Regions from separate parts of the Paenibacillus polygoni genome, predicted to be linked through region 4. Evidence: riboswitches for the same ligand, from Rfam matches in the RefSeq annotation. Region 4 holds a riboswitch; each other region holds the start of a gene.
The links. A riboswitch is a leader RNA that binds a small molecule or an ion and turns the genes downstream of it on or off. The one in region 4 is predicted to bind cyclic di-AMP.
Positions count from the first base shown of each region.

Region 1 (7,432 bases), 2.0 Mb from region 4:
GAATGCAAGACGAAAAGAAGGAATAGGTACATAATTGTAGACTTTCCTAGACCGTGTTTCAGGTTTTTAATGAAAATTATGTTAACACTGCTTTTTAGGAAGGAATTTTGATGATTATAATGAAATAGAACTGTGTATACATAAATTAACAACATAGAGATTTTTTTCTTCCGAAACACCCTTTATAAGTTTTCACCTCCCTAATAACCATCTTCTAAGACCAACCTCCATGGTGTTACCTCTACTCTACAGGCGTTTAACCTTCTAATGTCCAGTCACAGGCATCTTCAATTTGTTATTTGCTTATTTCTACTCACTTAAGCAGCTGTTATACAATTCTACATCTTGAGGAGGCTTTTTTATGAACAAAAAAGAAGTGGTAGCTATGTTACTGGCCGGAGGTCAGGGTAAACGATTGAAAGGGCTGACGAAGACTTTAGCTAAGCCTGCTGTTTATTTTGGGGGTACTTACCGCATTATTGATTTTCCGCTGAGTAATTGTGCGAATTCGGGAATTGATACGGTAGGCGTATTAACACAGTTTGAGCCTTTGGTGCTCCATTCGTATGTGGGGATCGGCAGTGATTGGGATTTAAATCGCCGAAATGGAGGCGTGTTTGTTCTTCCACCTCATGAGAGAGAGGGGAGTAATAACTGGTACAGAGGTACGGCAGATGCAATTTATCGGAATTTAAATTTTGTTGATCAATTTGAACCAGAGCATGTACTGATCTTATCAGGTGACCATATCTATAAGATGAATTATGATGCCATGCTTCAATATCACAAAAACCAAAATTCGGATTGCACGATTTCGGTCATTGATGTTCCTTTACATGAAGCAAGCCGGTTTGGCATTTTGAATACAAAAAACAATTATGAGATTTATGAGTTTGAAGAGAAGCCTGTACATCCGAAAAGTACGCTGGCATCCATGGGAGTATACATGTTCAGATGGTCTGTCCTGAGACAACATCTTCTTGAGAGTGAACAAGATCCGGATTCTACCTATGACTTCGGTCATGATATTATTCCACTTCTTCTCAAGAATGAGAAGAAGCTGTATGCTTATCCATTCAGCGGTTACTGGAAAGATGTAGGGACGGTTAAGAGCTTATGGGAAGCGAATATGGATCTGTTAAGCGACGATCCTCCCTTGAATTTAAATGATCCGCAGTGGCGTATCTATTCACGTAATCCGAATGAACCGGCGGGCTATATTGGTACAAAAGGAAAGGTTTGTAACAGTATCGTGAATGAAGGCTGCATTGTTGAAGGGGAAGTCAGCAAATCGGTATTATTTTATGGGGTCGAGATCGGGGAAGGAAGTGTAGTTACGGATTCAGTGATTATGCCTAAAGTGAAAATAGGAAAGAATGTTAGACTTCACCGGGCGATTGTAAGCGAAGGAACGATGATTGAAGATTACTCTGTTGTTGGGGGTAATGGAGACCAGGAAGATGAAATTTTACTAATTGATCAGACATATCGACAACATACGTATGGACTTAGCTAAATATGAGTGAGGACGGTGACCTAGTATGCAACATCTCATGGGTGTAGTGAACCTGGATCAAGAGCTCGAGTTAATGAATGAATTAACATATTTTCGTTGTGGTGCTGCCGTTCCTTTTGCGGGTAGGTATCGTTTGATCGATTTTGTTTTGTCCAATTTAATGCATTCTAACATTCATCATACCGCGCTGTTTGTACGTAGGAAGTATCGGTCGCTGCTGGATCATTTGGGGCAGGGGGCTCCATGGGACCTAGATCGCAAACACGGGGGTCTTTTTATACTTCCGCCAGACTGGAATGATCCTACGGACCGTTCCAAAGGCGATCTGCAGCATTTTCATAATAATCGTGATTATTTTCTTCGAGCCAAAGGTACCCATATTATTCATACCGGCAGTCAGCATATTTACTCCATGGACTACCGGGAAATGTATCAGTTTCATATCTCTCAGAAAGCCGATGTCACTCTTCTTTATAAAAAAGTAGATGAGATCCTTCCTGAACATGAGTCCTGTGTACGGGTCGATGTGGACGGTGTAAAAGTTACGGGAATTCATCAAGAAGGTGATCATCCTAATATATATCTCGGTGCTTTTATTATGGAAAAACAATTGTTTCTGAAATTAGTAGATCATTGTATTGCGCATGGTCAAGATTACTTCTTCCGTGATGGAATCCAAGATAATTTGCATAACTTAAACATTGCTGGTTTTGCTTTTGATGGATACCATACCGTTATTAACTCGGTAGAAAGTTATTATCGCAATAGTATGGATCTACTTAATCAAGAACAATATCAACGTTTGTTCAAACAATATGAAATTCATACCAAAATCAAATATGAACCACCGACTAGGTTTCTCGAGAATGCGGAAGTAAGCAACTCTTTGATTGCAAATGGTTGTATCATTGGAGGGCAGGTCGAGAACAGTATTATTTTTAGAGGAGTCAAAGTTCACAAAGGGGCTCAAATTCGTAATTCGATCATCATGCAGAAATGTGTAATTGAGGAGAATACAGTGCTGGAGAATGTAATCCTTGATAAAGATGTACATTTAACGGCAGATTGCACACTGATCGGTGATGCCAAGCAGCCTTATGTCATTGCCAAAAGCAGCCAAATTTAAATCAGGAAAAAAGGTCAGAGACTTACTTCTCTGACCTTTTTTCCTATGTTGAAATTCTGAAGTTTCATAATCGTGGTGGCAGTTTATATGTATACTATAAGTCGGCCTTTTTCGCTGCTGATGAACTAAGTACACGCTTAGCACCATAATATTTTGAACTCCAATAACCCTTGTTAATGGGTGTAATGGCGATACCTTTAGATGAGGTAGCGGAGACAAAATTGTTATCGCTTAGGTATATTCCAACATGCGAAATGCCTTTACCGCTTGTATTAAAGAATACAAGATCGCCTTTGGTTAGAGCGGATTTCTTCACTGAAGTGCCTTTTTTGTATTGTTGTTTCGAACTATGAGGTAAAGTTACACCTAATTTTTTGTATACATAACGAGTAAACCCAGAGCAATCAAACCCTGTGAGTGTAGTACCGCCGTATTTATAAGGAACACCAACTGTGTTATTTACTGTGGTAGAAAGTACAGAAGCGGAAGCGTGCCCGAGTCCTGCGGTGAATAGTAATGATAGTCCTAATGCTGCTGATGCGAGTTTCTTTTTCAAAATGTAATACTCCTTCCAATGCCTGCGAGGTTAGCTAAGGATTCGGTTGAAGGTACCCTATGATCACTCTGTTTCGAGATCAATTCACCCATGGTAGGCGGGTCCCCCGCTTCTTAGGTGCGTAAGAATTCGGCGGTTATCGTGATTGCACCTTGTATATTCATGTTAATGATAACAATTAGTTACAACAATGATTACGAAAATGTTACTTTCTCTACAACGAATTTTAACATTGGGCGAATGAATTATCAACCTGATTTTACTAATTTCGTTATCTTTTTCTCGAATTTATTTCACCTTTGTGAACATGAGTGTTGTTTATCCCTTATTAACAGAAATATTATAGATATATGAATACCGACTAATTTACGAAACAAGACGAGAAAAGAGGCCCAGCTGCTTAAAATAATGCAGCTGGGCCTTTCGATTTTTTTATTCATCGTGCTCAGTAAAGACAATTTCATAGACATTAGATACCACTTCAAAGGAGTGTATACGGTCATTAAAGTTATAAGTGCAAAGGGCCTGGATCGTGTCGGAAAACACATATTCGTCCCGTTCCCGCGCAGGTCTAAAGAGTGGAAACACTTGCATATGAAGTGTGTAGATCAATTTGATTAATTCCCCAGGCTGAATATCTGTAATTTGCACGGTCTGCTGCTCCATCTCAAGCACGGTTAACTCGCGTTTATGATCAGACCACTGAATAGAGCCATTTAGAATCGTAGACACACCCGGAGCAGGTAAGGGCAGAAACAAATCTGCTTTTGTATTTCCTGAATTCCGAATAGTTATCTCAAATAGAATATCGTCACCTGGCTCCACATATTTCGGTGATGTGAGAACATGAAGCAGTATGCGCGGGGCATAGAAAAAAACAGGTGTAAGAGCTAGCGTTGTCAGTCGAACCGACCTTCCATCATTGATTCGAAATGTGTAAGTCAGCCGTGAACGGTTAACCCATTCTTCAGCAGGAACAATGGAGTTAGGGATCACAGAAACTTTCGATTCAAAAGTGATATATATGCTGGAGTGTGGAATTAAAGTGCCTAAAGGAAGTCCCGTCGCTAAAGAAACCTTCGGTCGTAGAATACCGTTTACTTTTACTGTATCCGGAACCAGGTTGAGCTCTGGGGCTTGAAGTAAGTCATAGACTGCGTCTACGGGAATCTCTCCTTCATTTTGGATAAGTACTTCATATGTGACTGTATCCTCATAGGTTACTTGAACAGGCGTTATCTTTACGGAAATTGTTAATACCGGTAACAAATACGTGATAGACACCGGGTTTGAACGAATTGTAATTTCTTCTCCCTGATTGATATAAAGTAACGTTGCAACACTCGTAAGAGGAGTCGAAGTTGTCCTTTTCCCTATTCTCACCTGATACGATATTTGGGTCGTTGAGTTTGCAACAACAATAGGGATTGTAATACCTGCGAATGGATCAAGATCAGGGGCGAGGAGACCATCAATCACCACACTGCCGGGAAGAAAAGTCATCTCACCCGACAATAATGTGCTAGCTACGGCATTTCTGATATCTTCTCTTCCTGTATTCGTGATTTGTATAAAAAAAGTAATGATATCTCCCTCAAAAGTCTGATTCGTATTCGCATAATAGTAAATGGATAATTGAGAGGGAGATACGAATAAGGTGACAGGATTAGAGATGAGCTCTTTTGTAATGAGACGACCATCCATCGCTTGGAACGTATAGTTTGCTGTGGCCACGTTGGTAAGAGTTAAAGAATCAGGAATGCTGCTTATAATGATCTGGAACTGAATCGTAACTTTCTCGTTGATCGGCAAGATCCCAATTTGCAGACCCTCTTGCGGATTGGCGCCTGGCACAGGAAGACCATCTTTCAAGAGGCTGTTGGGAATAAAGGAGGTGCCCTCCGGAAGTGTATCGATTAGCGTAACTTCTGCAGGGGCATTCCCAGTATTCTCTATTTCAAGCTGATACATAACGATGCTGTCGAGTGTCACTTGTTCCATAGAGGCACTTTTATTGAGTGTCAGAATAGCACCTGTTAGCGGGATAGATAGCATATTGGAATAAGACACACCTTCAAAACGGCCTGATGCAAAACGGACAGAAGATTGATTGTTTACTACATAATTCCTTCTATCCTGCGAATTCATATCGTAACGACCTGTACTTGGAATGTAATGGTTGAGAAAGCTCCCTCCTGAATGGTCCCAACCGTAACCCCAGTATTCGGATTGGCGTTAGGTCTAGCGTTTCCATCCACAATTACACTTCCAGATACAAATTCAGTACCGGCAGGTACGGGGTCTACCATAACGACATTCTCAACTTCTACGATTCCGTTATTGGTAATAACTACGGTATAAGTGATGGTATCGCCAACAACGGCATCTCCTGTGGAGGTCGTCTTTACAACCGTTACATTCGGTGATGAGACAGGAATCACGAGCGGGTTAGAACTGAAATTGCCGCCGAGGAATCGACCATCTGGGGGTGCGTAAGTAAATGTTCCAAATGCTTGATTGATCAGTTGTTGTAATTCTGGAAGCGTGTCAACGATGATCTGTAAAGTTACGGTGATATTGATATTCGATCCGGGAGCTACATTACCAACAGGAATCCCTGTTTCCGGATTCACCCCGGGCTGAGGAACTCCATTGATGAGTACACTATTTGGAACCAAAACGGCTCCATCAGGTAAGTCATCCGTTAAAGTTACAATTCCCGGTAAATTGCCTGTGTTCGTCAAATTTAAGAAATAGGTTACGGTATCGCCTACGGTCACGTTTGAGGAGTTGGCTGTTTTGAGTAATTGAAAAATAGGCTGGTAGATCGGAATGCTCACTGTGTTGGAATAGGAAGCACCTGTAAAAGCACCTGAGGTAAAACTGACGGATGAACGGTTTTGAATGGTGTAAGGAGCACTTGGCAGCGTATTCACTCTCACGTCAAAAGTTACGGTCACTGCATTCCCTGGTGCAATCGTGCCTAGATTAATCCCGCCCGCTGGGTTTGCGTCTATTCGGGAATTTCCATCAACGGTAACACTTCCGGGTACAAAAGTACTTTCAGCTGCTAAAATATCGGACAATACAGCATTATTCACATTCGCAATTCCGTTATTCGTAACAATGACACGATACGTATAGGTGTCACCAACGACTGCGGTTGCTACAGAGGCTGATTTCACGAGTGTAATATTTGGGGAGGAAACAGGTATTTGCAATAAATTACTGGCAAAAGAACCATTCAGTGTTCTACCATCAGGCAACGTATAAGTGAAGGTTGAAGTCGCTTGATTACTTAATTGTTGACTGACCGGTAACGTATTAATGACGACGGAGAACAAAACGGTGGCTGTAGATGATATAACACCGACGGACATACCTGTTGCAGGATTTGCTCCGGGAACTGGAGCGCCATTCACAATGACACTGTTCGGAATAAGTGTTGTACCTTCAGGAATGAGATCGGTTAGAACGACACTGCCGCCATAATTACCTGTATTCGTATACGTAATCGAATAAACTACGGTATCTCCGACCGTTGCATTGATGGTATTTGCTGTTTTAACGGCTGACAAAATAGGGCTGTATACCGGCGTGCTCACGGTATTTGAGAATGTACTGCCTGAAAATGTACCCGAAGTAAAGGTTACGATTGCGCGATTTTCAATTTGCGACAAAGAGGTCGTAGGTATTGAGTTGATACGATATTGAAAAGTAACGTTGACCGTAGACCCTGGAGTTATACTTCCGATCGTCACTCCTGTAGAAGGATTGGCGGTGGGGCGCTGGGTTCCGTCTATATATACACTGCCGCTGACAAAGGAGGTTGCTGCGGGAAGCGCATCGGTAATGATCACATTATTCACGGTCTCGATTCCACTGTTTCCAATGGTTACGGTATACGTATTGACGTCCCCAACAGTAAGTGCCGTTAATGAAGATATTTTAACTGCTGTCACATTAGGAGCAGAAACAGTAACTATAGACACGTTAGAAGACATATTTCCGCCGAGCGTTCTACCTGATGGCAATGTATAAGAGTAACTGACAAAGGATTGATTACTCAAGAACTGCGGACTCGGAAGCGTATCGATTACGACAGAAAAGGTAATTGTACTGGAGGTCCCTGGGGTAATACTACTCGATACAATGCCTAGAGAAGGGTCGGATCCAGGTGATGGAAGTCCGTTGATTAATACACTGTTTGGAACAAAAGAGGTGCCAGCAGGGA
Region 1 covers NZ_CP127162.1:2,114,805-2,122,236, forward strand. Annotated here, with positions in the region: gene QPK24_RS10155 (glucose-1-phosphate adenylyltransferase) at 362-1,516, shown strand; gene glgD (glucose-1-phosphate adenylyltransferase subunit GlgD) at 1,542-2,642, shown strand; gene QPK24_RS10165 (C40 family peptidase) at 2,737-3,198, opposite strand; cyclic di-AMP (ydaO/yuaA leader) riboswitch at 3,203-3,343, opposite strand; gene QPK24_RS10170 (DUF11 domain-containing protein) at 3,631-5,346, opposite strand; gene QPK24_RS10175 (DUF7507 domain-containing protein) at 5,343-7,432, opposite strand, start outside.
Region 1: linked by a shared signal. The riboswitch ahead of QPK24_RS10165 (C40 family peptidase) and the one ahead of QPK24_RS00505 (C40 family peptidase) in region 4 are both predicted to bind cyclic di-AMP.

Region 2 (7,432 bases), 1.0 Mb from region 4:
GAGTCAGACAAATCTAATTTGTTCCATTCTTGATCTAAATGTTCTCCTAATGTTTTGTGTAATTGTTCAAGTTCATTTGGTTTAATAAAAAGGAGTTGTCTTGCGTGAAGGAAGCACACATTCTTGGCAGCGTGAAGATAGCTGGATACGGCATTTATGAGGGGGACGCCGATTTCGTAATTAATCCAAGCATGTACGATAGGTAAAGAGATGACAGCCCCGTATTGTTCGGCGGCTTTTTCGAGTGGAGAAAAGTCCATCCATGGATGTAATGCTTTGGATAACTTGATAAGTCGTTTTCCCGTTGTTCTTGATGAATTCGGTTGTTCTGCAGCAGGGGAGTGCTGACCATGTAGGGTCTTATCGATAAGAGCAATTCTTTGGTAGTCTTGATTGGCAGCAGCGGTGTATGTTCCTTTGATGGCCATACCTTCGATTCGGATGAGATTAGGGTAAAGTTCATGGCGCATGAATGTCTCGAAATCCTGCGAAGTATGGATCATTCCTGTCTCGATCTTTGATTTAAGTCCAAAGGAGTGTGAAAATCCTCCTACCTGAAGTGAGGAATCAAGCAATTTTACGTAATCGAGCAGCTTATTTCCTCGGTTCATTCCGTTCGCCTCCCTGTGGATTGTGGTGATGATGGAATTTGATAAAAAGAAGAGATCGATAAGTGTGTTATATGTGTGTTATGTTTTTAAGTTTTCCGCTGTATTTGATACCTATTTTGACATATAAAAACCATAAAAGTCAATATAAATCTCTTCTTTTATTATTATATGTTATGTAAATTAACGTAAATTTGACGTAAAGGGAATGTTTAGTTCCTTGTTTTATGTTTTTGTGATGTAAAAAAAATTTTTATGTTTTTGTCTTTACATGATATAGGTTTATGTGTATAATATATTTTGTTGGCACGAAAATGTTGCTGAACAAGATGCGCGGTCGTGGTGGAATGGCAGACACGCTATCTTGAGGGGGTAGTGGGTGTATACCCGTGGAGGTTCGAGTCCTCTCGACCGCATCAGACAGAAGAGACCTTGAAGTTATAACTTCAAGGTCTCTTTTTTTGTTCTTATATCCCTTGGTGTGATAAGAGCTTTGCGATATCCGCTTCAATTTTGTCCGGGGTTGTCTGTGGACTGTATCTTTTTACAATGTGGCCTTCTTGATCTATAAGAAATTTAGTGAAGTTCCATTTGATCGCTTTCGATCCTAGAATGCCAGGTGCCTTAGTCGTTAAATATTTGAAAAGGGGATGAGCATCTTCTCCGTTTACATTTACTTTCTCAAACATAGGGAAACTGACACCGTAATTCATCTGGCAAAATTCAGCGATATCATCACTTGTCCCTGGTTCTTGATTTGCGAATTGATTACTTGGAAAACCGAGTATTTCGAAAGACTGTTGATTGAATTTATCATAAAGTTCTTGCAGCCCTTTGAACTGCGGTGATAATCCGCATTTGCTGGCGGTATTCACGATAAGCATCACTTTACCTTTATAAGCTGACATATGAAGTTCTTGACCTTTTATGGTATTAACATGGTAATCATAAATGGACATTGATTAACCCACCGCCTCATCTTTTTCTTCTTATTATAAGAGAATAGACAAGCCGTTTACAATATTTTCTACAATTAAATTTTAAACAATTAATAAAGGGAGTTAACCAATGTGAGTCAACCATATACCTTGTCTTTTTAAGATTTAAACAAAATGCATGTAATCCTTAGCTACATAGAGATTAGAGGAAATGGAAGCCTTATTGTTTTGTTTTTTAATAGAATTTAGATGAATATGACGTAATATTGACGGAATTGAGCTCTAGAATACCTTTACACCGTTCTGCTTCGGGTGTATGATTCATATCGTAAATCTTGAGCACAAAGAAAGACGAGTTACATTTTATAAAACAATAGAAATTCTCATTACTATGCTTGCTGAATTTTCGTCTTGATGTATTCAAACGAAAAACGGGGGAACCAATGATAGCAGGGCTGCTTGGATCGGTGTAAGAGCTGGTTCTAGGAACTTTGTTGGGGTGAATCTTTATTCGTCGAATGACAGTTTCATTCGGGTGTGTAAGGAAGGGCGACTCTCATCGTCCGAATCCGACAGCTAACCTCGTAAGCTAATAACTTGAGAGAGGAATGATGAATCTTGTGATCGTTTATCGACCGCAGGGGCGCTAACCCTCTGTGGTTTTTTATTGTTTTCTACGCTGAATTTTTAGATTCATCTATTAATTTTTAGGTGGGTCTTTGATAAAAACGGGGGAACCAAACGGGAATGAACATTCGGAAGATTGTTTATTCCAAGGGGTGAATTTCCGGGTCGTCAGGCCGGGAATAGGGCAACTCTCTCTTGTCCGAATCCGGCAGCTAACCTCGTAAGCGTATATAGGGAGAGGCAGCAGAACCGTGAGCACCTAAGAGGAGAATTGGGAATTTTCGTGATTCCTTATTTTCCTATTTGGGTGGGAGAGCGCCGGCATGCCTTCATGATGTAAATGGTGTTCTTTTTTTTGTTGTCTTTTCAATCATAGGGAGGCTTACACAATGAATAATGAAATCATTCTGGTTACTGCACCTAATGAAGCAGCTCGAAATTTTATAAGATTACTTATGTACAAAAAATTGTCCTTTGCGGTTCTCACGAATAGCGAACAGGAAGAAAAAAAGGTTAGAAAGCTTGGAGTGCAGCATATTATCCGTATGGATACTGCGTTTGCTCATAAATGGGCACTGCCCGATGCAACCGTAGGACGGATATTTTTGTTTGAGAACAGCATGAATTTAACCTGTCGCTTTCTGCAAATATGCAGACCATGGACACAAAAACCAATAACGATTATTACTCAACAGAATCATCCGCGCGGTGTATACCGGGGGATGGGAGCGAATCATATCGTTTTCACTATCAAGGGTGAAGTCGGATTCTTGTTGAACGAAGAACGAGCTGCTGTTAATTAGAATGTTTTTCGTCCTGAAATGATAAATAAAGAATTTGTTTTACATCTATTGATGTAGCAGGGCAGGTATCCTTGCTATGATTGCGGAACAAATCTTGCATTGCTATAATGGTCAGATAAGATATACGTAGTGTGAGACTCATGATCATCATGGGTCTTTTTTATATGGAAGATCATTGTAACTTGAAAGGTTGAGACAAGAGATGGGAATGTGGTCTGACGTAAAGTGGCTTTTTTTTGATGTAGGGGACACGCTTGTCGATGAATGGATACCGGTGGACCATATTATGAATCAGTTTGTTGAGCGTGCTGCAGATCGAGGTTATTCCATTACGATTCAGGATGTGAGGGAGAAGTTTATTGAAAGCTACTCTAATTTTATTGACTCTCCCATGCAGTATGCGATCTCTCAGTTGATTGAGAAGGAAGAGGACCGGGCTTATATTCGGCCTAGGCTGAAATATCGTAAAGAACTGGAGACTCCCTACCCAGAAGCTAAAAAAATTCTTGCTCAGCTTGGAGAACATTACCGGATTGGCATTATTGCGAACCAAAGTCCAGGTACGGCTGAACGGCTTCATCAATATGGTTTTAGTTCTTATGTTGATGTTATTGCTTGTTCTGCAGAGCAAGGACTAGCTAAACCGGACGTTAGACTGTATGAATATGCTTTGGAAAAGGCAGGATGTGCTCCTTCGGAAGCAATAATGATTGGGGATCGGATTGATAACGATATTGTTCCTGCTAAATTACTCGGGATGAAAACCATCCGTATTTTACAAGGGTATGGAAGATATCAACCCTCTAAAGGCGCAGATGATCTGCCGGATTGTACAATATCCGGTTTAGATGAATTAATAGGACTGCTCCTATAACACTGAATTGGGAAAAAGGAACAGAAAAATAATATGCCTGGCAGAATGGACCCCGAATAGTAGACAGTGTAAAAAGGCGAATCCTATCTCGGGGTTTCACCTATCGAAAATTTCCATTTACAAGGTTTTCATCTTATTACCGTTTATTCATAAATATTGTCTTTTGCTAATTTACGAAGTTTATTAATGTTTTTGATATGTACGGTACCATCAATTCTTTCAATAATTTGTTGATTACACAATTTCTGAATTACTCGGTTTAAATGTCTGTAACTTGTACCAATAGTATCCGCTATTTCGATTAAGCTTGAATTCTTCATTTCCTCCCGAAATAAATTACCCATGCTATCCGTAGAAATAGATAATAAATAGCTGGCAAACCTCACTTCTACAGGATAAAGAACAAGGAATGTAGTGAAATTGGTCTTTGTCCTAAACTTCTGTGCAATAGACTTGAGTAATCGTAGCAGAAAGCTTGGATTATCTCCGATTATTTCTTTCAAATTTTTGTACGAAATACGTAAAGCGATACATTCTGTGCTGGCCTCCACTGAATTCATTGCTGCTTCCTCATTCGCAAATTCGATATCCCCCAGCATTGCAGGATTTTTTTGGAATCGTATGATTAATCTTTTGTCTTCGGAAGTTAATGTGTATACTTTTACTTTCCCCTCGACTAGAAAAAACATCTCCTTTAGAGGTTCGCCTTCGGAGATCATGTTTTCTCCTTTTTCAAAACTGCATAATCGTATCTTGTTGAGATCTTCTATCGAAAAGAATTCATGCAGGTTCATTTTCTCCAGATATGAATAAATTAATGGTTGATTATCAGTTATACGCATCTTTCTTCTTCCTCTAATTTTATTTTGTGTTGTTTATTATTCTGCCCTGAACTTCAAAGTTAAAAACTGCGAGAAAATAATAGAATAGAATTTGTTAGGTGTAGGACATATGTCCTTGAGTTCAATAGGGAAAGTAATTAGTATACATACGGCGGGAAGAAAGGCAGGTTTTTTTCTTAGACTTCTCCCATGAAATTTAACAGAAAGAGGGATAGTTTTGTTTGGGGTTTTACTTGGTATCGTTGCAATTGTTCTATTATTAGGTGTTTCTTACTTGCTTTCTAACGACAAAAGAAACATCAACTTTAGAGCGATTATTATTATGCTGGGGATTCAATTTATTCTGACTTGGCTACTTCTCAAAACAACGACGGGTCTGAAGGTAGTCGATACCATTTCAACTGGTTTCAATAAATTGTTAGAGTATGGAATGGAAGGTGTTGACTTCGTTGTGGGTGGCTGGATCCCAGAGGGACAATCGCCGTTCTTTGTTAATGTCTTGCTTATCCTCGTTTTCACTTCAGCGTTCCTATCTTTATTAACACATTTAAAAATCCTTCCGTATATTATTAAATTTGTGGGTGGATTATTATCAAAGGTGACTGGATTGCCTCAAATCGAGAGCTTTAATGCAATTAACTCTATATTTTTTGGACAAGCAGATGCAATTCTTGCGATTAAAGCTCATATAAAAAGTTTAAATAAAAATCGCTTGTTTATCATATCTACTTCTGCAATGGCGAGTGTTTCAGCCGCTCTTATTGCTTCTTATATGACTATGCTGCCATCAAAGTTTGTTTTGATTGCAGTCGTATTAAATGTATTCAGTGCGTTGATCGTAGCTTCTATAGTAGCACCTGTGAAGGTTTCAAAAGAGGAAGAAGAAATCGATATAAATGAAATGATTCATACAAAAAATGTCTTCGAAGCTATTGGAAGCGGAGCTATGGATGGTGGAAAGGTAGCTCTAATTGTAAGTGTCATGTTGATCGCTTACTTAGGGATACTTGCACTTGTCAATGGAATCTTTGATGGTGTTTTTGGAATGGATTTAACGACGATGGTTGGGTATGTTTTTGCACCAATCGCCTACCTAATGGGTATTCCGGGTAATGAGATGATTACGGCTGGTTCCGTAATGGGGACAAAGTTAATTGCTAATGAATTTGCTGCAATTATGCAGTTCCAACCTATGATGGCAGATCTTTCGGAAAAAACAGTATCTATTCTTTCAACGTTCCTTATTTCCTTTGCTTCTATTGGTTCTATTGGTATTGTAAGCGGTGCTGTACAAGCTATTGATGGTGCAAAAGGGAAAGAAGTGGGTGCCTTTGGATTGAAAATGTTACTTGTGGCAACAATGGCGTCCATTCTATCCGCTACAGTCGTTGGATTATTTTTATAATTCGCTGGATTGTTCTTTCTTTAGAAAAAAAGAAAATTGATGGATTTTGTTGAACTGAGCCCCGAAGGGTAGACTTAGAAAAAGTCGACCCTTCGGGGTCTTTTTTTGGGGTTTAGTTCGTAACTAAGCTGCAGACTACATTTATATCAGAAAAGGGTTAATGCGAGCAGACAGATATTTAAGATGACAATGATTCCTGCAATGGTCCAAGATAAGATGCTCAGCCATTTTTTGTTGACGAATTCACCCATCATTTTTTTACTGCTTGTAAACATGACAAGTGGAATGACAGCAAAGGGAAGCTGCAACGATAAAATGACTTGACTCAAAATCAGGAGATCGGTGGTACCTTTCTCACCTGCAATCGCCGTAACAATGACAGCAGGGATAATGGCAATCAGCCGGGTAGCAAGTCGTCTTAGCCATGCAGGCAATCTGATATTTAGGAAACCTTCCATTACAATCTGACCGGATAGTGTACCGGTAAGTGTGGAGTTTTGCCCTGAAGCGAGCAGTGCAATCCCGAATAAAATACTGGCTGCTGTCGTTCCGAGAAGCGGGGTAAGCAGATGGTATGCATCCGTTATATCTGCTACATCAAACATGCCTGCTTGGTGAAACGCTGCTGCAGAGACCACGAGGATCGCCCCATTGATAAACATGGCAATGGTCAGTGCGATCGTTGAGTCAATCGTTGTATAATGAATCGCTTCTTTTTTGGCTTTGACCGTATTCTCAATCTTGCGTGACTTCACGATAGAAGAATGGAGATATAGATTGTGCGGCATAACGGTTGCGCCAAGAATACCAATGGCTATATAGAGCATTTCAGGATTACGCAGCACTTCGGAATCGGGAACGAGACCTTGCATGATACCAGAACTGCTGGGATGTGCCATAAACAAATCAATTCCAAAACAAATCGCAATGGTACCCATTAAGACGATGACGATACTTTCTAAAGTCCGAACTCCTCTACTTTGAAGGAGTAAAATTAGAAGAACATCGACTGCTGTAATGATAACCCCATACAGAATGGGGATACCAAACAACAAATTTAATGCAATGGCTGAACCTATAACTTCTGCGAGATCTGTAGCGGCAATGGCGAGTTCTGCGAGAACCCAGAGTACTGCAACAACTGCGGGGTTAAAACGGTCTCGGCATGCCTCGGCAAGGTCTTTACCTGTAACAAGTCCCAGTTTGCCTGAGAGCGTCTGAAGTACAACGGCCATGAGATTAGACAAGACGATGACAAACAGCAGGCGATACCCGAACTGAGATCCACCGGCAATATCTGTTGCCCAGTTCCCTGGGTCCATATAACCAACCGCA
Region 2 covers NZ_CP127162.1:1,142,680-1,150,111, forward strand. Annotated here, with positions in the region: gene QPK24_RS05455 (urease accessory protein UreF) at 1-611, opposite strand, end outside; tRNA gene QPK24_RS05460 (tRNA-Leu) at 942-1,024, shown strand; gene QPK24_RS05465 (glutathione peroxidase) at 1,076-1,567, opposite strand; cyclic di-AMP (ydaO/yuaA leader) riboswitch at 1,933-2,153, shown strand; cyclic di-AMP (ydaO/yuaA leader) riboswitch at 2,214-2,416, shown strand; gene QPK24_RS05470 (hypothetical protein) at 2,563-2,976, shown strand; gene QPK24_RS05475 (HAD family hydrolase) at 3,179-3,850, shown strand; gene QPK24_RS05480 (Crp/Fnr family transcriptional regulator) at 3,994-4,692, opposite strand; gene QPK24_RS05485 (NupC/NupG family nucleoside CNT transporter) at 4,910-6,097, shown strand; gene QPK24_RS05490 (Nramp family divalent metal transporter) at 6,244-7,432, opposite strand, start outside.
Region 2: linked by a shared signal. The riboswitch ahead of QPK24_RS05470 (hypothetical protein) and the one ahead of QPK24_RS00505 (C40 family peptidase) in region 4 are both predicted to bind cyclic di-AMP.

Region 3 (7,432 bases), 1.5 Mb from region 4:
GGAAGCAAGGGGAGAATCATTAATAGGACAGGTGGCAGTAGCTGCTGTAATCCTGAACCGGGTGCAGTCTAATCAGTTCCCGAGTTCCATAAAAGATGTTATCCTTCATCCTAGACAGTTTACTGCGGTGGATGACGGTCAGTATAACCTTACTCCGAATTCCTCTGCCTATATAGCAGCAAAGCGTGCGCTGAATGGGGAAGATCCAACAGGGGGAGCGCTCTATTATTACAATCCGAAGATTGCCACATCGGCTTGGAGTAAAGCACGACCTATTATAAAAACAATAGGAAATCATGTATTCACAAAATAGGGATTCAGTTTAGAGATGAAATAATGAATTCTTCTAAAAGAGTGTCACTAATAAAGACCTCTAATGAAGAGTTCTCATAAAGATGCCTGATAAAGATCTCTCATAAAGAAAAGGTACGGCTCCTCAAAAGTAATTGAGGGACCGTACCTTTTTTTGACTGTATATAGCGCATATCATGAGAGGTAGTGATCGCAAATGATTAGATAACAATAAACCCTGGTTCTGAGCCCTCAGGCGGCACTGTAGGACATTACTACACCCCAAAGGAACAATATACTCCCATATCTCCACACCTTCAAATCAATGTGCTGGAAGCGAAAGCAGGGTACAACCCGAAGTCACCGTAAGAAACTTCTAAGACAAAGAAGACATTCAACTCCAACACGCGGAGTGAATGTCTTCTTATCATTCTAATCTTATATTAAAGTACACTTCTTGCTCCTACATATTTAGGACCCCAGTAAGTGTTACTCAGGCTGTCGATTTTAATACCACTGGAAGTAGTGGCAGAAATGAAACTATTGTTTCCAACGTAGATGCCGACATGAGAGACAGTACCTGTTGTATTAAAGAAAACAAGATCGCCTTGTTTCAGATTACTCTTTGATACAGAAGTTCCGGTGTTATACATGGAAGCAGCTGTACGCGGAAGGGATACGTTGTGTTTCTCGAAAACATATTTCACGAAACCAGAGCAGTCAAATCCGCTTGGAGTAGAACCTCCATATACATAAGGTGTACCTATATATTTGGTAGCTTCTTGAACAATGCTCGTTCCTTTTACATGATCATTCCCTACAAGAATCGGGCTGTATGTTTTACCTGTAGTACTTACCATAACAAGAGAATAGCTTTTTTTCCAAACAACGTCACTACCCATAGCTTCGGATACAAAACGAAGTGGAACGTATGTACGGCTGTCGCGAATAAATACTTGAGTATCAAGACTTACACTTTTTCCATTAACTGTTGCTGTTGTGGAACCTGTTTTGATTTTAATTGTAGTTCCATTTTTTTTAATAGTAACCGTTGTAGTAGATCCTGATTTAGAGGAACTTACGGTATAATTCATTTCTTCTGCAAGTTTACGCAATGGAACTTGCGTTCTAGCATTATTATCTAAAAAAGGAGATGCATCTTCGAAATTAACAAGACTATCATTAAGCTGTACATTGACACTATTTGAACTTGAAGAAGATGCATCCACTTGTGAATTCCCAAATACTAAGCCTGCTCCAAGCAGAGTAGTTAATAACATACATTTACCAAATTTCTTCATTCTTATTTATTCCTCCATTAGCCTCCGAGGTTAGTTGACGGGTTTGAGTAGAAGGTACTCTAGGATCTTCATCATCCATTCACCCCAAGTATGTAAATCGTCCCCCGTACCAATTAGTAGATTCGGCTTTATTAATATTAATCAACTGTAACTAATATATAATAAAAAAAGCATCAAATGTTACAATGTTGTAACCATTGATTCATATTTTGCACACTAAAACTTGGCAGAATATTTAGTTATATACTTATGGAGATAGGTTAAGTTCCTTTAAAGGGGGTAGTTTATCACTATTCGAAAGAATTGAAATAATAATTTTGGTTACAATATTGTAACCAAAATTATTAATTTTCTTATTTTTGTTACAAAATATTTATCTATTATTTCATATAATACCCTTTATTTTCTAGTTCGTTGGTAAGATTATAACAAAAAAACAACCCGTATTTTTAGAAATCACGGGTTGTTGGGCTGATCATTACAAAGCTGTTATCATTTTATGTCGTTTTAGTACGGCCTGTTATTAGTAAAAGGAGGAAAGAAATAACAATAATAGAGACGGTCCATACCCATGCCATGGTTGTATTCCCACTGTCTACAGCGATATATATAGCAGTGGGTACAGTCTGCGTTTTTCCTGGGATATTGCCTGCAATCATGAGTGTAGCCCCAAATTCCCCCAGCGACCGAGCGAATCCAAGTATATAGGCGGTCATAAGAGAAGGCCATACAAGAGGAAGTGTAATATAGCGAAAGACTTGCCATTCATTTGCACCGATGGAACGGCCGGCTGCTTCAAGCTCTCTATCAACAGACGAAAATCCCACTTTCATCGTTTGATAGACAAGGGGGAAAGATACAACAATTGAAGCAATAACGGCTGCCCACCATGTGAATAGCAGAGGAGCATCAAATATGCGCTCTATTATTGTACCCACAAAGCTGTTTCTGCCAAAAAGAACAAGTAACAAAAATCCAACAACGGTAGGAGGCAGTACAATGGGCAGCATGAACGCAGTTTCAAGAATTAGCTTTCCGCGGAATGTTTTTCTAGACATCCATTTTGCGAGTAAGCTTCCTACAATGATCGTTACCATGCTTGATAGCAATGCGATCATTAGTGACAATCGGACGGGTGCCCAGAATAAATTCCAATCAATCATAGGCATTTCTATCTAAAGACCTTTAAACCCATATTTCTGAAATAGGGTCTTGGCCTCATCGGATGTAAGGAATTCATAGAATATTTTGGCCTCCTTGATGTGTTTACTTGCTTGAATAATACCCACTGGATAATGGATGGGTGCATAAAGCTCTGAATCAACCGTATGTACAATATTGACTTTAGATAGAACAGCATCTGTTTTATATACGAAACCTGCGTCAGCGTTACCTGTCTCAACATACTGTACTACTTGACGCACATCTTTAGCCTGTATAATCTTCGGAAGCAGTTTATCGTATAAGCCCAGTTTTTCTAATGCTTCTTTAGCATAACTCCCAGCAGGAACACTCTCTGGAATACCGATGGCTACAACTTTTACTTCCGAATTCGTTAGATCCGCTTCAGATGTTATATCAAACTCTCTGTTATTGGCGGACACTAGCACAAGTTCGTTTGTTAACAACGTTTCAGAGTAACCTTCCAGGATCTGATGGTTTTGAATCAGAGTCTGCATATTCTTTTCCGCAGCGGATAGAAAGAGATCGGCGGGAGCACCTTGTTCTATTTGCTGCTGCAGTGCGCCGGAACTTCCAAAATTAAAAGTAAGCTGGATTTCCGGATAATTCGCCTCAAAGATCGGCCGTAACTCTTCCAGCGCATCCGTTAAGCTTGCTGCAGCTGAAATGGTGAGCTCAGTGACCTCAGCCTGTGTAGAGGATAACTCTGAAGTAGATTGCTGCGATTGTTGCTTTGTAGATGTAGAAGTAGAGCCCGGTGTACTACCTGTGCTACCGCATGCGGTTAGAAGCATCATGAAGAGGAAACATAAACAAACATAACTAACCTTAGTCATTTTGATCATCATATCATCCTAACATTATCATTGATTATATTTAAATATAATTAATTATATTATGAATAGATGAGATGACAATACGAAATCGATTTCAAAGCTAGGGTTGAATTTATTCCGCTTATTAAAGAACGTTATAAACTGGTCTTCCTGGATCAACCCGAGAATACGGCACTCATTCAAACCGTGCTTGATATCTTTCGTTCAGATGTATTTCGTCATGAGCTTCATATGATTTCTGGGTATGATCTTTCGCAGACAGGGAAGATTATGCTGAGAATGTAAATGGGCTATATGCTCAGAACGTAAATATGCTATATATAGAAGCTTTAAAAAAAGTCGGGCTCTATTAACCGGTTTTTTTGTCTGTCAAAAAGAATCCATCAATTCTATACACGCTGTTTTAACAAAGATCAAATTCAGTTGGCCAGATTAGATATCCTCTAGTTTTCGTCCCATTATGAATGTCTTTAAAATAGGAAAGTAAACTGGGACGTGACAGTCCATCTAGTATGAAGACCATGTATTCGGCATATGTTTTCTGTGTGATATCATAAACCCAATCCAGCTGCTTAAGAAGCGGAGATATAGAACATATGGGAAGAAGCAGGTGGGTGTTTTGAAGCGGATTTAGCTTCTCTTTTAAATAGGATGTAATGTAGACAAAAGCTTCTCTGTCACGTGCAAGTAACATAATAATAGAATTAGGTTCTCTCTCGCGATAGCGGATATAACCTGCTAGTTCTTCACCGATTAGAATGGAAGATGCACGTACTTTGTTAGACGGGCTGATCCAGTCAAGGAGTGAATGTCCCGGGAGGATTGAAAAAGAAGATAGGCCGTAATTGGTTTCCCACATCTCATATAGTATAGGAAGATCGCTGGACTCTACACGCCGCTCCCGGAGGAAGGGCTTGGTTTCCGTTACAAAGATCGTTTCGAGCGGGATTTTCACTTGTTCATCCATCCATGCGTTGCTTCTAAAGCCAAATCGGCTATAGAAATGCGGGTGGCCCAGTACTGTGGATAATTCATATCCTTTCTGCTGAGCGCGGTGTAATCCTTCGGTAATTAAAGCAGAGCCAACACCCTGTTTTTGATATTCAGGATGAACGGATAGAGGAGCTAGGATTAGATTTTTCACCTTGTTTCCTTCTATTTGTACTTCTTGCGGGGTGAACAGAATATGACCGATGAATCGATCGTTCTTTAGGCAGACAAGGGAGAGTTCGGAATCGAAATTTTTCCGTGTACGAAGGGCACTGACAAGAGCAGCTTCTCCCATTCCAAAGTTATAGGCAAAAGCCAGGGCGTGCAGTTCCGCAATCGCATGGAAATCAGACGGGAGTTCGGAACGAATAATCCAGGAAGTCATGATATACACCTCATTTCTTTTAATAAAAAGGTGGAATCTGATAATTCTCATAAATGTAGAATGGCGTTACCATCGTTTTTTTATGCATAAGGAAGGACTGAGATCAGATAGATTTGGCAAGAAAGGAGAGGTTGCTAAATGTTTTTATTCATGAGATAATTGGAGTTTGCCTAATAAGAATTTGATAGTGTTGGAGGCGTAACCATGGAGCGATATCCTTTCTCCTATGATCCGTCAGAACCCTTCGTCAAGCAGGTCGGCGACTGGGTAGCGGACGTTTTTTATGATGTACTACCTGAACATGGATTTGATATCCGTGATGAACAAATATTTATGGCTTACCAACTGGAAAGAGCCTATGCGAATAAGAAAACAATTTTTGCTGAAGCAGGAGTAGGCACAGGGAAAACACTTGTGTATCTGCTGTATGCAGTTAACTATGCAAGGTATACACGAAAACCAGCAGTCATTGCCTGTGCAGATGAGTCGCTCATTGAGCAGCTTGTTAAGCAAGAAGGGGATATTGCTAAGCTTGCCCGTTATTTGGACTTACAGATCGATGCAAGACTTGGAAAATCTCCGGATCAATACCTCTGTCTCAAAAAAATAGACAGTGTTCGTCTTCAGGATGAAGATGCAGCTGTCATTGAAGACGTATATGAAACACTTCCTGATTTTGTCCATTCACCGGGCACGATGCAGTCTTTTTACCCCTATGGAGATCGTAAGGAATACCCGAATCTAAATGATGAACAGTGGAATAAGATCAACTGGGATACTTTTCAGGACTGTTTTGTATGTGATAAAAGACATCGCTGCGGCATGACGCTGTCTCGTGATTATTACCGCAAGGCGACAGACATTATTATCTGTTCCCACGATTATTACATGGAGCATGTATGGACTTATGAAGGAAGAAAAAGAGAAGGTCAGCTTCCGCTGCTTCCTGAGCATAGTTCGGTTGTATTCGACGAGGGACATTTACTTGAATCGGCTGCACAGCATGCTCTTAGTTATAAGCTGAAACATAGTGCTTATGAAGAGATTGTTACTCGGCTATTAGATGGAGAGGTTCGGGAGACACTCGCACTGCGAATTGAGGATTCGATTGATCAGAGCCAGCTGGTCTTTGAACTGGTTGCAGAACAAAGTACAGCCATACCTGGTTCCGACCGAAAACGTGTCCGCATCGATGATAAACTGCTTAGTGAACTGAATCGCTGGAAAAGTACGATCGAAGCGATTGATGAAGAGCTTGTATTTGAAAGCGGACTTCATACACTAGATGAATATAAACTGCGTATTGTCGAAGAGCATTTGGAAATGATTCAAACGGCACTTCATCTGTTCCGCGACCCGGCTCATTATATTTGCTGGGCAGAAGAAAGTGAGGACGGGGCAGCCACACTTGCCATTATGCCGCAAACAGTCAAAGAAGTATTAGAGGAACGAGTATTTGGACTCCAAATGCCGATCGTATTTTCTTCAGCAACCCTTTCGGTCGATGGATCGTTTGATTATGTAGCCAGCAGCCTTGGGATCAGTGATTATTTATCTTTCTCTGTAAACTCACCATACGATTACGAGAAGCAGATGAAACTGATTGCCCCAAGTGAACTCCTTGGAGAAGGAGATATGCGAATGGAAGTTGCTGCAGCGAAGAAACTCGCGATGGCTGCCAAACTAATCAAGCGTACCGATGGACGAGCTTTATTGTTGTTTAAAACGATGAATGAACTTCGTGAATTTAAAAAAGCAGCTTCTCATCATCCTTACTTTGCATCCTATAAGATGCTTTATGAAGGAGACCGGGAGATCAGCAGCTTGATTGCGGAATTCCAGAATACGGAGGAAAGTGTACTTTGTGCGGCTAGTCTATGGGAAGGACTAGATGTACCTGGACCTTCGCTCTCCAATGTTATCATTTGGTCACTTCCTTACCCGCCGGAGGATCCTGTATTTATGGCTAAACGGGAAGCTGCTGATTCAGCATATGAAGAAGTAGATCTGCCGTACATGCTGCTTCGTCTGCGCCAAGGACTCGGCAGACTCATTCGTTCTTCCACAGATGAAGGGATTGCTGCGATTCTGGATGCAGAAATTCTAGCTAATTCCAATGTGAGAGAGCGAGTCGAAGCCGTCTTGCCCCCTGGAGCTAAGCTCTCAGTAGAATCACTGTAGTATCATTATAAAAGAAGATAGAATCAACCTAAAAAAGACCTGTTTTGTACCCAGTTCAAGTCATAACGTTAGACTTGAAGCGGATCATAACAGGTCTTTTATTATTTTTAAATTTTGTGATGAATAGACAGAGGCAGAGGTGAAACGTTAGAACATGCCCATACTTAGATATCTTTCGCCCGTATCTGGAGCGATACAAAGCACTTTATGTCCAGGTCCTAGCCGTATTGCAATCTGCATAGCCGCCCACACCGATGCTCCGGAAG
Region 3 covers NZ_CP127162.1:3,556,322-3,563,753, reverse strand. Annotated here, with positions in the region: gene QPK24_RS17100 (cell wall hydrolase) at 1-313, shown strand, start outside; gene QPK24_RS17095 (C40 family peptidase) at 735-1,592, opposite strand; cyclic di-AMP (ydaO/yuaA leader) riboswitch at 1,597-1,730, opposite strand; gene modB (molybdate ABC transporter permease subunit) at 2,090-2,755, opposite strand; gene modA (molybdate ABC transporter substrate-binding protein) at 2,768-3,619, opposite strand; gene QPK24_RS17080 (GNAT family N-acetyltransferase) at 4,014-4,985, opposite strand; gene QPK24_RS17075 (ATP-dependent DNA helicase) at 5,190-7,166, shown strand; gene cysK (cysteine synthase A) at 7,314-7,432, opposite strand, start outside.
Region 3: linked by a shared signal. The riboswitch ahead of QPK24_RS17095 (C40 family peptidase) and the one ahead of QPK24_RS00505 (C40 family peptidase) in region 4 are both predicted to bind cyclic di-AMP.

Region 4 (7,432 bases):
AAGTCTGCTCGAAAGTGTCTTTGATACAGGGGGAACCGCTCACCGGGTAGCCGATAAGATCAAGAGACCGGTTGCCGGGAAAACAGGCACCACAAGTTCAGATGCTTGGCTTGTAGGTTACACACCTGAATTATCGACAGCAGTATGGGTAGGATATGATAATAATCAGGAGATTACTACTTCTGAAAGCCGAAGAGCCGCTCCTATTTTTGCAGAATATATGGAAAAAGCGCTCGAAAATGTTCCGCCGAAAATATTCCCTGTTCCTGAAGAAGTGGTTAGTGTCTATATCGATCCTTCTACCGGAAAACTTGCCGGGGAGAACTGTGAAAGCCGTAGACTTGAAGTGTTTGTCCGCGGTACAGAACCTACGGAATACTGTGATGAACATGAAGCAAAACCGGGCTCAAACGGAGAAGATGACATTCAAAATGACCGAGATGATTCTTGGTGGAATCACTTTAAACGTTGGTGGACGAATTAAGGGTCAATCAACTGTACGTTCTTACAATACAAAGAGGGTTTCGGCTAATGCCGAAACCCTCTTCTTTTTGCTGTTTAGTTCGTCTCTAGTGCCTGTTTGAGTTCATCTGGAGCTGCATTCCACCAGTCTTCATTATGAGAAATAAGCAGATGCTTTAATGCTGCCTTATCTTCATCTCCCAGCTCATCTAACATGACACGGCGCTTCATTGCATAATCCATTTTATTTACATGGTCAGCGAGAATCTTCCAGCCGCGTTTTGCTTCTGTATCGATCAACATCTCACATGCGGTCGCTCCTGCGTAAAACTGGCCTTCTGCCGTACGATCTACTGCTACCCATACTAACCATACTTGCCGGCCATTCGGTACATCTGCTTTTTCCGTAGAAAATTTAATACCGCGTTCTACCTTACTCTTTGCATGCATCGCACCAATATCAATGGTAGCAACGCCTCCATCAATGATAACAGGAGAAACGTTGTTCAAATCAATCGAACCTGAACCAAAACCTTTATGCTTACTCTTGCTGTTCACAATATTTAAGGCAATCTGCTTCTTGCCAATTTGACCGTTTTGTTCCATTTTTATGGCCTCCAAAAGTTGATACCAATATTTTAACTAATATTTCTCCGCTTGCAAACATATACATGCCTTAGATGCTTGTCAAGTGGGAGGTATTTAACGTATGACCCCAGTTCGCGCGAAAATAATTCTATCCTCTGTTCTTGCTATTTGTGTTCTCGGCGGCACACTGCTGCTCAGTTTAAGCCAAGCCCCATCTACGCAATCTGCCCTTGCGCCGATACCGGGCAATGTAAATGCCCAAGTGCCTGCGCCCACAGAGGGAATTGTACAGACACCGCTTGCCGAGGTGCTTAGTGACCGTGTAGTTGAATATCACATTGATGTTCAATTAACAGAAGACCATGTCCTTAAAGGCACTTCTACCTTGACGTGGACCCATCCAGGTAAGAAAACGGTGAGTGAGCTTTATTTTCATTTGTATCCCAATGCGTTTGCCTCAGATGAGACAACCTTTATGAAAGAATCGGGAGGCAAACTCAGAGGAGATGCGATGCCGAAAGATGGTTACGGCTCCATGAAACTTACAGAAATAAAAACACCAGACGGTCTTTCTCTCCTTCATCGCATTCAATATGTACAGCCCGATGACGGAAATATACACGATAAGAGTCTGGTCAAAGTCCGTTTGCCCAAGCCTGTAAAAGGGGGAGAATCGATCACCCTCCATATGTCCTTTGAAGTGGATATGCCCAGGATCTTTGCCAGGATGGGAACAGCAGATAACTTCGTTATGGCAGGACAATGGTTTCCCAAACTAAGTGTCTATGAACCTGTCGGAACACGCAACCGAAAGACCGAAGGTTGGAATTTACATCAATATCACGGTAATTCCGAATTTTACTCAGACTTTGGAATTTATAGTGTACGTATTGCGGTACCTGCTAATTATACCGTAGCAGCAACGGGTTTCCCAACCAAACCTTATTATAAAAAGGACGATCAGCGTATTTATCAGTTCTATGCTGATGATGTTCATGACTTTGCTTGGGCCGCTTCCCCCGATTTTGTCGTTGTAGAAGAACCGTTCTCTGCACCGAATGTACCTGGAGTCCGAATTAAGCTTTTTCTAGACCCTGCTCATGCTGATCTTAAAGACCGCTACCTGTATGCAGCAAAATCGGCTTTATCCAATTTTAGCAAATGGTACGGAAAATACCCGTACTCCACATTATCCATCGTTGTGCCTCCCAAAGCAGGAAATGGAGCCGGCGGGATGGAGTATCCTACCTTGGTTACCGCTTTCGGCGCAGATGAAACATCGCCTGGTTATGAGCTGGAGCGCACTGTCATTCATGAGATTGGACATCAATACTTCTATGGCATGATTGCAAGTAATGAATTTGAAGAAGCTTGGCTTGACGAGGCCTTTACTTCCTATGCTGAGGAACGCTTAATGGAACAAGAATATGGGCTTTCATCCCACATCCCTTTGCAGTCTGGTTATATTACTTCTCCTGCCTCCCTCACGCAGGAAGCATGGAAATATGATTCACAGCAGCATTATGCAGAAAATGTATACACCCGCGGCAAACTCGTCTTGCGAGCCATTGAGCAGCAAATCGGCATCAAAAAAATGGACAAAGTCATGTCTGCCTATGCTGCCAAGTACCGTTTTAAACATCCAACGACGAAAGATTTTCAGACCGTACTCGAACAAGTTACCCGCAAATCTTGGGCTGCTTTCTTCGATCAGTATGTATACAGCAACATGATGGCTGACTTTGCTGTAGACTCGGTCCAGGTGAAGGATCAAAGCACAGAAACGGAACCAAACTACATCTCAACTGTAAAATTGAGTAAGAGAGCTGGAGACTACACCGGAATCCCAGTAGTGTTTGCCTTTAAAGACGGTCATATGATTCGCAAAGAGTGGGACGGCAAAGATGCGAATGTTATCTACAATCTAACGTATAAAGAACCTATAGAATGGGTCATGGTAGACCCTTCCTACTCGATCGCCATTGAAAACAAACATATTAATAATTATATGAGAGCTGAAGTAGAAGAAGAAATACAGACTCGGTTTAACATCAGTATTACGAAACTGATTGAAACCCTGCTTGGAAGTCTGTCATGGTGAGGTGGAGTCGATGAAAGTATATATATCAGAAGGATTCAAATCTATGAGAGAGCATTATTTTGTTGTATTGTTTCTTTTTATATACCAGCTGGTCTGGGGAATGTTTCTTTATAAGATTGTTTCTTCTGCTGTGGTGCCGCTGTTGATGCGCTATCCCGATCCTCCGCCTCACGAGCTTAGTAAGGTGCTGTTTTGGATGGAGGGTCAGCTTAGTTTATCGGTAAGCCCGTTAGTTCATCAGTACGCCTGGCTGCTAATCCTTATGTTCCTCATTCGAATGCTGATGACCCCGCTTATTCGAGCAGGTTTACTTCACAGTCTGCATGAACAAGGGAATTCAGCAAAAGGTCTGGCTTTCTTTCAAGGCATTAAGAAACATTGGAGAAAAACATCTCTTCTCTATTTTATAGAGATCATCCTATTACTCATCCCTGCTTACTGGATTGTTCCAGTTATTCTTCCGAATCTTATTACAGCTATTTATAATCTGCCTGTACTTACTAAAATCATTCCTTACCTTCTCTTGTGGATGATCTACGGCTATATAGTAAAGCAGCTGCTGCTTTACTGCCAGATTGGCCTCATTGGAAAACGCAGCGGCTCTGTATCGATATGGATCTGTATCCGTTATGCCGTTCCTGTCACTTTGGTCTCCCTTTTGCTCGGCTTCATTACGCTAGCCATATTTGGTTCATTCACAGCTGTCTCCTTAATTTGGACGGGACTTCTAGCTCTGATTCTACAGCAATCCTATCATCTCATTCGGTCCATTATGAATGTGTGGAAAATCAGTTCTCATTTTAGTCTGTGGAATTCAAAAACCAGCTCTAATCACTCCTAAAGTTAGCACGAACTACTTCTTACCAAAAGATAAGCCTGGCTCATTATCGTATGAGTCAGGCTTATTTTGTATTTTTTCCCTGAAAACGATTGCCAAATTTACACATATTCTGTTACAATAAGCCCAGAACATGTTGTGACAACTTTGTAATCTATTGTAACTAAATTGACCAAGCTTTTATTACATAATCATTTCATTGTTTTTATGAATCGGAAATACATAGTACATACGTCTTCACAGGTACATATCATCAGATACGCCAAATTCCTGGTACCTGGGAAGCGGGGGAACCATATTACGGGTGAATTGATCTCGCAACAGAGTGGTCATAGGGGAACCTTCTACCGAATCCTTAAGCTAACCTCGCAGGCATTGGAAGGAGTTTATTTTTTGAAAAAGACATTAACTGCTGCAGCGCTAAGCCTAGCAATCGCATTATCCATTGGAACAGGGAGTGCATTTGCTGACTCCAAAATGGACAAGGTTATTGAAAGCGTTCAGGGAACAGACTATAAATACGGCGGAACTACTCTTAGTGGTTTTGATTGTTCTGGTTTCACGATGTACGTATTCGAGAAGCTGGGAATTGAACTACCAAGACAATCGGGTTCACAGTTCAATATGGGTACAGAAGTGTCTCGTTCTGATATTAGAACGGGTGATCTTGTATTCTTTAATACCAGCGGTAAAGGGGTATCCCATGTAGGTATTTTTGTTGGGGATGGTAAGTTTGCACATGCTTCTTCCTCTAAAGGCGTGACGATCAGTAAGCTTGACGAAAGCTACTATGCAAAGCGTTATGTAGGTGCAAAGCGAATTATGAGTACTGAACAGTTCGAAACAGCTACTCTAGACTAATATTTCTAATCATTACCCTAATAACTCGGCCTTGACTACTTTTTTTACAAAAAGTAATCAGGTTCGAGTTTTTTTATTTATCCTCTATTCCATATTGCTTGCCTCGCCTCTCTCTTAACCTGTAGAGTGGTAGGAAAGATAAATTTTAGATTAAAGGAGCGATCCTATGACACAAACATCCCCTGTTTTCCGAGTCATGCCCATGACCGAAGAGCAAGCTGCGGAGATTAGTACCTGGGAGTACGAGCCTCCCTATAATATATACGGCTGGCTGCCTTGGGATCAGATGAAAGCTTTAGAGATTGAGTTTGGAGATCCCGTGCTAAGAGCACAGCAATATGTATCTGTAGTACGAGAACAAGAGTTGCCTGCACTATGTGGTTTTGCTCAGCTGTTTCCTATAGAAGGAGTCACTCGGCTTGGCTTTGGTATGCGTCCCTCTTTGTGTGGCAATGGGTACGGTCAGGCCTTTGTGTCTTCTGTTGTACATGAAGCTCAAAAAAGGAATCCAAGCCATGTCATTGACTTGGAAGTGCTCACCTGGAATACGAGAGCCATTCGGGCGTACGAAAAAGCTGGGTTTGTTATTGATGACACATATGAGCGGCTGACTCCTGAAGGTACTCAATTATTTCACTGCATGATTTACAAAAAACATGTCATATCTAGCTGAGTTTACTTATTCTCGCTTTTGTTTAAATATTTACCATAAAATACTATGAACCTGAAGCCGGTTACATTATAATGAAATAAGGAATGTACATAGTAGGAGGACACTACAAATGAAGAAATGGATCATGAGCGGTTTGTTTTTCTTCGCTTGCGCTTTTGCCCTCGTGTTAATGTTTACGGTACCAGGAAGAGAACAAGAGATGGCAGAAGAAGCCGGACCCACTATGCCCGAGGTAACTCTGGATGCTGCAAGTGCTGAGGAAAAAGCTAAAGGAAGCTGTATCTCTTGTCATGGAAATCAGCTTGAAGGAGGCGTTGGTCCTTCCTTGCAAAAGGTTGGCGCTGAATTAAATGCTGAGCAGCTTTATAAGACGATTAGTAAGGGTAAAGGCGGAGGCAAAATGCCTGCTTTTGAAGGACAACTTTCCGACGAAGAAATTGCGAACCTTGCTCTTTGGCTATCCGAGAAAAAGTGAATCAACAAAACACGCCTTATCCTCTCCCTTCTAGGAGACGATAAGGCGTGTTTTCATTACACTTGCATCATTCTGTTGTATGCCTCGTTATATTGCTGAGCCTCTTTAATATCAATAGCAGTGATGCCACCAACGTCCCAGGAAGTAAGTCTTAATGTGACTACTTTATGGTCAATCGTAATGAAAGGGTGATGATTAAACGCTTCGGAGATTAAACCTACTTCATCCACAAAAGCTATGCCTTTCATAAAGTTGGTGAATGTAAATTTGCGAACAATCCACCGACCTTCCTCGTACTCCCAACCTTCGAGTTTATCGAGATGAGCTTCTACTTCCTCTTGCGTAAAGACCATCGTTCAATCTAACCTCCCCTAATCAAAAAACGTATCCAAATCAGCATGCCCGGTGCCTTTGTAGATACTCTAGCTTGTGACTTAAATAGTATGCCCTGCTGCACAAGCCTATCACTGGAAAATAGGAAGCCGTTCGCTTCCCGAACGGCTTTATTCGTGTTCCATCTTATCACGGAAGGAACGTTAAATCCAGTTGTAACCTATTCCTTTAGATGAGGGATACAAAGTCGAGTTCATCATCCCCGATAAGAATATTTAAGCGATGGAGTTCCTGATCATGAATAACAACCCCGCTGCCAACGCTAATCATTTTCTCAGATCCCAACGCGTAGAACAGATCCTCTGCAAGTGCTTCATCTACTTCCAAACGATCTTTTTCTCCGAGTCTCGCCCAGTCTTCTTCCTCCATCTCGAAAAAGATATACCGATCCGGTATTTTTCCAAGAGCCTGTATTAAATCTTGCAAAATATCATTATACTCGCGTCCATGTTTTACACCCATTTGAATGTTCACTCCATTTCCATATCGTAGTTCTATTATACCGAAAATAAACCTTCATAAAAACGAATCACATGTCGATAAATAAAATAAATGAGCCGGATGTCTCAATGAAAGGATTCAGATTAAATCTCACGGACGAGGTGTATCATGGAAATTTCAACTATTATCGGATTAATCTTAGGAATCGTTGCACTTGTATTTGGTATGATCCTGAAGGGAGCGCCAATTATCAACTTGGTAAATAACCCTGCGGCTTACCTTATCATTTTTGGCGGTACCATTGCCACGATATTCATGGCATTTCCCATGTCTGAAGTCAAAAAAATACCGAAGCTGTTCAAGATTGTCTTCACAAAACCAAAACTTATCGAGAAAATTACGCTCATTAGTATGTTTGCCGAATGGGCTTCCATTACTAGACGTGAAGGTCTGCTTGCCTTGGAATCGAAAGTAGAAGAAATCGATGATGATTTCCTTCGCGGCGGTATGCGAATGATTATTGATGGTAATGATCAGGAATTTGTACGCGACGTACTTATGGAAGATATTCATGCAACCGAAGATCGCCATAAAGTAGGT
Region 4 covers NZ_CP127162.1:107,801-115,232, reverse strand. Annotated here, with positions in the region: gene QPK24_RS00525 (transglycosylase domain-containing protein) at 1-484, shown strand, start outside; gene QPK24_RS00520 (YwhD family protein) at 559-1,068, opposite strand; gene QPK24_RS00515 (M1 family metallopeptidase) at 1,172-3,151, shown strand; gene QPK24_RS00510 (hypothetical protein) at 3,162-3,992, shown strand; cyclic di-AMP (ydaO/yuaA leader) riboswitch at 4,240-4,379, shown strand; gene QPK24_RS00505 (C40 family peptidase) at 4,383-4,850, shown strand; gene QPK24_RS00500 (GNAT family N-acetyltransferase) at 5,017-5,523, shown strand; gene QPK24_RS00495 (c-type cytochrome) at 5,633-5,998, shown strand; gene QPK24_RS00490 (4a-hydroxytetrahydrobiopterin dehydratase) at 6,055-6,351, opposite strand; gene QPK24_RS00485 (hypothetical protein) at 6,560-6,853, opposite strand; gene motA (flagellar motor stator protein MotA) at 7,001-7,432, shown strand, end outside.